4 regions of the Streptomyces sp. NPDC046939 genome follow, and region 2 is predicted to be linked to each of the others. Evidence: riboswitches for the same ligand, from Rfam matches in the RefSeq annotation. Region 2 holds a riboswitch; each other region holds the start of a gene.
What was found. A riboswitch is a leader RNA that binds a small molecule or an ion and turns the genes downstream of it on or off. The one in region 2 is predicted to bind cobalamin.
Positions count from the first base shown of each region.

Region 1: another riboswitch for cobalamin. It lies ahead of ABZ877_RS03775 (HoxN/HupN/NixA family nickel/cobalt transporter); the one in region 2 lies ahead of ABZ877_RS04795 (ribonucleoside-diphosphate reductase subunit alpha).
Region 3: another riboswitch for cobalamin. It lies ahead of ABZ877_RS16105 (ABC transporter substrate-binding protein); the one in region 2 lies ahead of ABZ877_RS04795 (ribonucleoside-diphosphate reductase subunit alpha).
Region 4: another riboswitch for cobalamin. It lies ahead of metE (5-methyltetrahydropteroyltriglutamate--homocysteine S-methyltransferase); the one in region 2 lies ahead of ABZ877_RS04795 (ribonucleoside-diphosphate reductase subunit alpha).

Region 1 covers NZ_JBEYWV010000002.1:328,022-330,212, forward strand. The annotation lists gene ABZ877_RS03775 (HoxN/HupN/NixA family nickel/cobalt transporter) at 100-1,191, opposite strand; cobalamin riboswitch at 1,222-1,442, opposite strand; gene ABZ877_RS03780 (inorganic diphosphatase) at 1,471-1,974, opposite strand; gene ABZ877_RS03785 (GNAT family N-acetyltransferase) at 2,051-2,191, opposite strand, start outside.
Region 2 covers NZ_JBEYWV010000003.1:168,473-170,663, forward strand. The annotation lists gene mctP (monocarboxylate uptake permease MctP) at 1-470, shown strand, start outside; cobalamin riboswitch at 999-1,135, shown strand; gene ABZ877_RS04795 (ribonucleoside-diphosphate reductase subunit alpha) at 1,263-2,191, shown strand, end outside.
Region 3 covers NZ_JBEYWV010000013.1:16,208-18,398, reverse strand. The annotation lists gene ABZ877_RS16110 (chemotaxis protein) at 1-444, opposite strand, end outside; cobalamin riboswitch at 603-800, shown strand; gene ABZ877_RS16105 (ABC transporter substrate-binding protein) at 865-1,899, shown strand; gene ABZ877_RS16100 (iron chelate uptake ABC transporter family permease subunit) at 1,896-2,191, shown strand, end outside.
Region 4 covers NZ_JBEYWV010000006.1:1,340-3,530, forward strand. The annotation lists gene metE (5-methyltetrahydropteroyltriglutamate--homocysteine S-methyltransferase) at 1-1,135, opposite strand, end outside; cobalamin riboswitch at 1,299-1,521, opposite strand; partial or broken gene ABZ877_RS08345 (3-hydroxyacyl-CoA dehydrogenase family protein) at 1,699-1,868, opposite strand.

The DNA of each region.
Region 1 (2,191 bases), on a different contig from region 2:
GGAGTATGCGGGCCGGTCGACCCTCCTCCGAGGGCCGAACGGCCCGCTTCCGCGCGCCCCCCTGTGCGCCCTGGTCACGCCAGGCCCACCAGCCCGCCGCTAACCACCCTCGGCGACCCGCGCCGACCAGCGCTGCTCGACCCGGGCCAGGTGCCAGTAGGCGAGCGCCGCCGCCCACACCGCGACGAACAGGCCGACGATGACGTAGCCCACGTTGTCGAGGTCGAGGCCGGCGATCCAGCCGGTCACGGCGTCCGTCAGGGCGAGCTTCTCGTGCAGGACGCCGACCAGCTCGATCGTGCCGATGAAGAACGCGACCGCGATGGAGAGCCCGGTGATCGTGAGGTTGTAGAACACCTTGCGCACCGGGTTGGAGAACGCCCACTGGTACGCGAAGTTCATGAACGTGCCGTCCAGGGTGTCGAACAGGCTCATGCCCGCCGCGAAGAGCAGGGGCAGGCACAGGATCGCGTACCAGGGGAGGCCGGCGGCCGCTCCGCTGCCCGCCATCACCATCAGCGTCACCTCGGTCGCCGTGTCGAAGCCGAGGCCGAAGAGGAAGCCCAGCGGGTACATCTGGCCGGGGCGGGTGATGGACCTGGTGAAGCGGCCGAGGACGCGGTTCATGAAGCCCCGCGAATCCAGGTGCGCTTCCAGCTCCCGCTCGTCGTACGTGCCCTCGCGCATCGCCCGGAAGACCCGGAGGATGCCGACGAGCGCCACCAGGTTGAGCGCCGCGATCAGGTACAGGAAGGTGCCCGACACCGTCGTGCCGACGACGCCGAGGACCTGGTGGGTGCGGGACTCGTCGTTCAGCAGCGTTCCGGCGAGCGCCGCGCCGCCCGCCACCAGCGCCGCCATCGCCACGACCACGCTGGAGTGGCCGAGCGCGAACCAGAACCCGACCGAGACGGGCCGCTTGCCGTCCGCCATCAGCTTGCGGGTCGTGTTGTCGATCGCCGCGATGTGGTCGGCGTCGAACGCGTGCCGCATTCCGAGCGTGTACGCGGTGACGCCGAGGCCGATGCCGAACGCCTTGTCCCCGACCTCGTAGTGCTCGGGGACGACCAGCAGGAACAGCACGCCGAACGCGACGACGTGCAGCGCCGCGATCACCGCCAGGAGGCCCGCCGTACGGACGGTGTCCTCCCGGCGCCAGCGGAAGGGAGAGGGGTTCCCGGGCAGGGTCATGCCTTGATCACGCTCCAGCACCTCGTGGATCACTTCGTGAGATGCCGTGGCCGGTCTCCTGGCTTACGGGCATGCGCCGCCGCTCCTGCCTTCCCAGCCGCCCGGAGGCGGCCAGTGGCCTGGTGGAACGGCGTGCTCCGCACCGGCCCGAGGGCGGTACGGAACCCGATCACAGTGGCGAGGGCCGCTCCGGACTTGACCCCTGGGGGCCGTCACCGGTCTTCCCGAGCACCACGGCCCGCCCACCTTAGAGGACGGGCTCCGCGGCGCCTCGGGCGGCTACCCCTCCCGGCGTTCGCGCGCCCGCCGGATCTCCTCGTACGCCTTGTCCCGGCCCTCCCAGTGCGAGCCCTCCACGGACTTGCCGGGCTCCAGGTCCTTGTAGACCTCGAAGAAGTGGGTGATCTCCAGGCGGTCGAACTCGGGGAGGTCCTCGATGTCCTGGGTCTCCGCGTGGCGCGGGTCGTGCGCGGGCACGCACAGGATCTTCTCGTCCGGTCCCTTCTCGTCGCTCATCACGAACATGCCGATGGCCCGGCACTCGATGACGCAGCCGGGGAACGTCGCGTCGCCGGTCAGCACGAGCGCGTCCAGCGGGTCGCCGTCGCCGCCGAGGGTGCCTTGTACGTAGCCGTAGTCCGCGGGGTACTGGGTCGAGGTGAACAGCATCCGGTCGAGCCGGATCCGCCCGAGTTCATGGTCCATCTCGTACTTGTTCCGGGAGCCCTGCGGGATCTCCACGATCACGTCGAACGCGTCGCCGCGCGTCTCGCTGCCGCCCAATGTGGCCTCCTTGCCGCATTGCCGCCCGCTCGAATTGCCACCGAGTGTGCGCCGCGCGGGCCGGGGGCGGAACCCCTCAGACGGCGGGGGCGATGGGGAAGACGAGTTCAGGACGGTCCCATGCGACGGCCGGGGGACGGGCGGGCGCCGTGCCGGTGCGCAGCGCCCCGACGCTGCGGTAGAACCCCTCGGCCGGCGGGTGGGAGACGACGCGTAC
Region 2 (2,191 bases):
AGCTCGTGTCGCTGCTCGTGAAGGTCGGGGCGCTCGTCTTCGTCCTCACCATGGACAAGACCGTCGCGATCAACTTCCAGCTCCTTGGCGGCATCTGGATCCTGCAGACCATGCCGGCGCTCGTCGGCGGCCTGTTCACCCGCTGGCTCCACCGGTGGGCGCTGATCGCGGGCTGGGCGGTCGGCATGGTGTACGGCACGCTCGCCGCGTACGGGGTGGCCTCGCCGACGCAGAAGCACTTCGGCGGGTCCTCGAAGGAGATCCCCGGCATCGGGGAGATCGGGTACATCGGCCTGACCGCGTTCGTCCTGAACGTGATCGTGACGGTCGTCCTGACCTTCGTCCTGAAGGCCGCGAAGGCTCCCGAGGGCATCGACGAGACGTCCCCCGGCGACTACACCGCCGACGCGGGCGACAAGGGCGTCCAGACGGACCTCCCGCCGGTGGTCGGAGCGGGCTCCGGCCACTGACCAAGTCGTACGTCACTCGGAACGGGCCTCTCCACTCCTGGAGGGGCCCGTTCGCCATATCCACGCGCGCGTGCCGACCCTCCCACGGGCCGTACGGCCCTGAAGGCGCCACCCCGACAACGCCGAACGGCGCCACCGAGGGCGCCGCAGACAACAGGGGCCGGGGCCGCCCTGCACCACGGAGCGGCGAACGCAGGGCCCGTCGTTCGCGCCCGAGCGCAGATACCGCCGGCGCGAGCAACGGGCGCCGGGCCGGAACCGCCCCACGCCACACAGCGACGGGCCGCTTCACTCGCGCAGGCCCGTCGTTCGCAGCCACGCGCGCGTGCCGATCGAGTGCCGGACCGCCCCGAGCCGCGCACGCCGACGCGACAACCCCGGGCACCACGACCCCGCGCACGGCGACGTGACAACCCCGGGCACCACGACCCCGCGCCCCACCCAGCGACGGCCCCCACCTCGCGACCCCCGGCACCTCGGCTCGCCCGGGGCGACACAACATATGGGGCCGCCCCTCCCACCCGGCACAACATGTATGCTCGCTCTCGCTGCAGCCGCAGGGGAATCCGGTGCGAATCCGGAGCTGTCCCGCAACGGTGTACGTAGCGCGCATTCAGGGCGCGCCCGCGTGAGTCCGACGACCTGCCGCAGCCCACCCGAGCCGTCCGGCGCGGGTGGTGACGACGTCCGGGCCTCGCGGAATGGGCCGGTGACGAGGGTGCCGCCGTGCGTGCGGGCGCCCGAGCCACTCCTCCCCGCCGGGCCCCGAGCCGAGCGAGGGAGAGCCCCCACGTGACCATCGCGCCGCCCGCCGAACCGGTCTCAGCCGCAGCGGAGCAAGACGCCCCGGGCACCGCGCTGCTGCGCACCCTGACCGAGCTGACCTCCGACCTCACCGGCGCCGACCCCGGCCGGGTCGCCGCCGCCGCGCTGCGCGGCCGCAGCGCCCGCGCCGACGAGGCCGAGCTGCGCGAGCTCGCCACGGAGGCCGCGGCGGGGCTGATCTCCGAGGACCCGGTCTACTCCCGGCTCGCCGCGCGCCTGCTCACGCGCACGATCGCCGCCGAGGCCGCCTCGCAGGGCGTCACCTCCTTCACCGCCTCGATCGCGGTCGGCCACCGCGAGGGCCTGATCGCCGACCGCACCGCCGAGTTCACCCGCGTCCACACGGCACGGCTCGACGCGCTCGTCGACACCGGCGCCGACGACCGCTTCGGCTACTTCGGCCTGCGCACCCTGTACAGCCGCTACCTCCTGCGCCACCCGATCACCCGCAAGGTCGTCGAGACGCCGCAGTACTTCATGCTGCGCGTGGCCGCCGGTCTGGCCGAGGACGACTCCGTACGCGCCCTGGACGAGGTCGCCGACCTGTACGGCCTGATGAGCCGCCTGGACTACCTGCCGTCCTCGCCCACCCTCTTCAACTCCGGCACCCGCCACCCCCAGATGTCGAGCTGCTATCTGCTGGACTCCCCGCTGGACGAGCTGGACTCGATCTACGACCGCTACCACCAAGTGGCCCGCCTCTCCAAGCACGCCGGCGGCATCGGGCTCTCGTACAGCCGCGTCCGCAGCCGGGGTTCGCTGATCCGGGGCACCAACGGGCACTCCAACGGCATCGTCCCGTTCCTGAAGACCCTCGACGCCTCGGTCGCCGCCGTGAACCAGGGTGGCCGCCGCAAGGGCGCCGCCGCCGTCTACCTGGAGACCTGGCACTCGGA
Region 3 (2,191 bases), on a different contig from region 2:
GGCGCCCCGGCCGTCCCAGAGGGTGATCCGGTCGGCGGCCACGGCGAGGACCCAGTAGGGGCGCTGCGCGGCGTCGGCGGCGACGAGGTTGCGGGTGAGGAAGGTGTCCGCGAGCACGACGCGCTCGGGCACGGTCCGGTCGACGAGCCACGCCTGGTGCTCGCCGGGCGCCGCGAAGACCAGGAGGCCGTCACGGACGTACGCGAGGTCGATCTCGGCCACCGCGGCCTCCAGCTCGGCGACCACCTCGTCCCGGCGCTCCTCGGTCACGCCGGGGTCCGTGTCGAGCTGGCGCACGGCCTCGCGGACGAGGTTGTCGAGGCGGACGGGGTCCTGCGCGTTGGCGGGCTGCGTCCGGTGGGTGGGCATGGTCAGGGAGACGGCCGGGTAGGGCCGCGGCGCGCGCAGGTCCCGCAGGATCACCGGGTTCAACGAGGAGTGCATGCCTGAGTGCCCTTCTGCCGACGCCACGCCTTCGGTTGCCACCACGCTTCCCATGCTGGGCGCGGGCGGGCATGACCGCCATTCTTGGCGCGACGAGACGTGTGGCCGGTCCGGCGGGGGCGGTGAACGATGGTGGGGGGGGCCGGGCAGGCCCGTGATACGTTCCGTAAGCCAGTCGTACCTTTGTGCGTTTTCGAACGCGTACGGGTCAGGGAATCCGGTGGAAGTCCGGAGCTGACGCGCAGCGGTGAGGGGGACGGGCGGGGCCACTGCCACTGAGCCGCGTGCCGGTTCGGGAAGGCGCTCCGCCAGGACGATCCCGAGTCCGAAGACCTGCTGGCGGCCTCCGGACCGGCATCCGGCCGGGGGTGAACCGTAGGCCGGCTCCGCGTATGGGCCCTGGACGCTTAAGGAACACCCGTGCCCTTCGCACGTCGACTCCGCCCCCTCGCACCGCTGCTCGCGGGCGCCTTCCTCCTCACCGCGTGCGGCAGCGGCGGCGCGGGCCCGGCCGGCACCGCCAAGGGTGCCGACGCCGCCGTCACGCTCGACAACTGCGGCGCGAAGGTCCGCGTCGCGCACACCCCGCGCCGCGCCGTCGCCCTGGACCAGGGAGCGGCGGAGATCATGCTCTCCCTCGGCCTCGCGGACCGGATGGCGGGGACGGCGACCTGGACCGACCCGGTGCTCAAGGGGCTGGAGAAGGCGAACGCCCAGGTGCCTCGGCTCGCCGACCGCTACCCCTCCTTCGAGAAGGTCCTCGACGCCGAGCCGGACTTCGTCGCCGCCTCCTTCCAGTACACGCTCGGCAAGGGCGGCGTCGCACCGCGCGAGAAGTTCGGGGAGCTCGGCGTGCCCGCCTACCTCTCCCCCAGCGACTGCGCGGGCAAGGACAACAGCGGCGACGGCGACGGGGTGCGTACCAGCGCGCTGACCATGGACACCGTCTACGGCGAGATCCGCGACCTGGCGCGGATCTTCGACGTGAGGGAGCGCGGCGAGAAGCTCGTCGCGCGGCTCAAGTCCCGTGTCGCCGAGGCGAGGGCGGGGGTCGACGGCCACGGCGTGAGCGTCCTGTACTGGTTCGCCAACTCCGACTCGCCCTACATGGCCGGGTGTTGCGGCGCGCCCGGCATCGTCACCAAGGAGCTGGGCGTGCGCAACGTCTTCGACGACACGCGCGAGGAGTGGCCGCAGATCAACTGGGAGACGGTCGCGGACCGCGACCCGGACGTCCTGGTCATCGGTGATCTGACGCGCCGCTCGCAGTCCGCCGAGTCCGCCGCGCAGAAGATCGGGTTCCTGGAGTCCGACCCGGTCACCAGGAACATGACGGCCGTACGGAAGGAGCGGTACGTGCTGCTCAGCGGGCAGGCCCTGAACCCCACCATCCGGACCGTCGAGGGCGTGGAGAAGGTGGCCGCCGCGCTGCGCGAGTTCGGCCTGGACACGTGAGACACGTGAGCGCGGCGGTGATCCGGCCCGCCCTCTGCTGGGCGGCGGGCCTGGCGGTGCTCTGCGCGTCGGTCGCCGTCGCCATCACGATCGGCCCCGCGCACATCCGCGTGGCCGACGTGTGGTCGGCGGTCGGTGCCCGCCTGGGCTGGGGCACCTCGGACCTCTCCCCGATCCGCGACGGCATCGTGTGGAACCTGCGGCTGCCACGCACCCTGCTCGCGGCGGTCTGCGGCGCGGGGCTCGCGGTCTGCGGCACGGTGTTGCAGGCGCTGCTGCGCAACCCCCTCGC
Region 4 (2,191 bases), on a different contig from region 2:
TGCCCTGGGCGAGGCCCTTGGCGAGGGTGACGATCTCGGCGGTCTTCTGCTTGGCGAAGGCCAGCCAGCGCAGGATCTGCGGCTCGATGTCGCGCTCGGCAGCGGCGTCCAGCGGCACGTGCAGCAGGGAGCAGGAGGCGGCGACATCGACGCGGTCGGCGAGCCCGAGGAGGGTGCCGAGGGTGGACAGCGACTTGTGCAGGTCGTTGATCCAGATGTTGCGGCCGTTGACGATACCGGCGACCAGGCGCTTGCCGGGCAGCCCGCCGACGGCGGCCAGGGCGTCCAGGTTGGCGGCGGCGGCCTCCGTGAAGTCTAGCGCCAGCCCTTCGACCGGTGCCTTGGCAAGGACGGGAAGGGCGTTGCCAAGCCGGTCGAAGTAGGAGGCGACGAGCAGCTTGGGCCGGTCGGTGAGGACGCCGAGGTCGCGGTAGGCACGCTCGGCCGCGTTCAGCTCGGCCGGGGTGCGGTCCTGCACGAGGGCGGGCTCGTCCAGCTGGACCCACTCGGCGCCCGCCGCGCGCAGGTCGGCGATCACCTCGGCGTACACGGGAAGCAGCCGGTCCAGGAGAGTGAGCGGCTCGAAGTCGGCCGGCACGCCGGGTGCGGGCTTGGCGAGCAGGAGGTATGTGACGGGGCCGACCAGCACGGGCCGTGCGGTCAGGCCCTGGGCGAGGGCTTCTTTCAGCTCGGCGACCTGCTTGGTGGAGTCGGCCGTGAAGACGGTGTCGGGGCCCAGTTCGGGGACCAGGTAGTGGTAGTTGGTGTCGAACCACTTGGTCATCTCCAGCGGAGCGACCTCTTGGGTACCGCGGGCCATCGCGAAGTAGCCGTCCGTAGCGTTCGCCGCGACGGCGGCGCGGTGTCGCTCGGGGATGGCTCCCACCATGACGGTGGTGTCGAGGACGTGGTCGTAGTACGAGGAGTCGCCGGTGGGTACCTCGTGGATGCCGGCGCCGGCGAGGTGCTGCCAGTTGCTGCGCCGGAGCTCGGCGGCGGTGTCCCGGAGGGCGTCAGCGGTGACGGTGCCCTTCCAGTAGCCCTCGATGGCCTTCTTCAGTTCACGGTTCTGGCCCTGGCGGGGGTAGCCGTACACGGTGGCCCGTGCTGCCGCGGCTGCGGACTTCGATGTCACGGAGATCTCCTTCGCGAGATGAATTTCCCTGGTGATGGGACGAGAGCGCGAAGGGAATGACGAACCGGACGGCCACGACCCCGCGCGGCAAAAGCACGGTCGTACCGTCTGGTGTGTACGCCGACCCGCCCTCGAGGTCACCGGGATGTCCGCGCACGGAATGGTCCGCACGCGGGCAGTTGGCAGGTCTTCGGACTCGCGGGCACGCCCTCCATGACGGAGGACACCTACTGGCCGTCGCTTCCCGGGTCCGGTACGTCGGACCCAGTGCGTGTGACGGCGGTCGTTCTCGCTCACCGCTGCGGGGCAGTCCCGGATTCCCACCGGGTTCCCTCTTACGACACCCCGCCTGGCGGACGGGGCGAACCAGCTGCTGCGGTCAGCCTACGGGGTGGCGCCGCGAAAGGAAGAGCACCGTCCAGAATCCGGAAGGTGAGGAAGAGCGTGCCGAAAGAGGTACAGCGAAGAGCGGGAAGCGCCGCACTCGCACTTCCCGCCCTTTCCCAGTCGCGCCGCGCGGGCCCCTCACCCCTGCGGCGGTGCGAGCCCCTCAGCCCTGGTCGCGGGGCGTGGAGAGATTCGCGGAACTCGTCGTGGAGGGAATCGGCGATCGAGGCGACGGTGTCCAGGCCGATCAAGTCGGCGAGCTTCAGCGGACCCACAGGGTGGGCGCAGCCCAGTTCCATGCCCGCGTCGATGTCAGCGCTGTGGCGAACCCGGACTCCGCCATCCGCCCGGCGCCGTGGGCCAGGGCGGGCCTCGGCCAGCCCCTTCCCCGCGCACCCGAGCGCCGAATCGGCCGCGGTGGGGATCGGGGATGCGATGCGGGGTGCGGAGGGGCGGAACACTTGGCCGGGTCCTTGGTCCAGCGTGGGGCAGACCAGGCTCAGGCCGCCATCAAGCGGCCCAGATTGCGTGACTTGCACTGGAGGGCGGCTGCCCAAGCCTCCTCAGAGGAAACCGGGGCCGCCGGGACCTGAACATCGTTGAGACCGCCGTTTCCTGCTGGCTGCCAGTTCACCGCGATCCCTGCCCTTCCCGCCAGGACCAGCATCG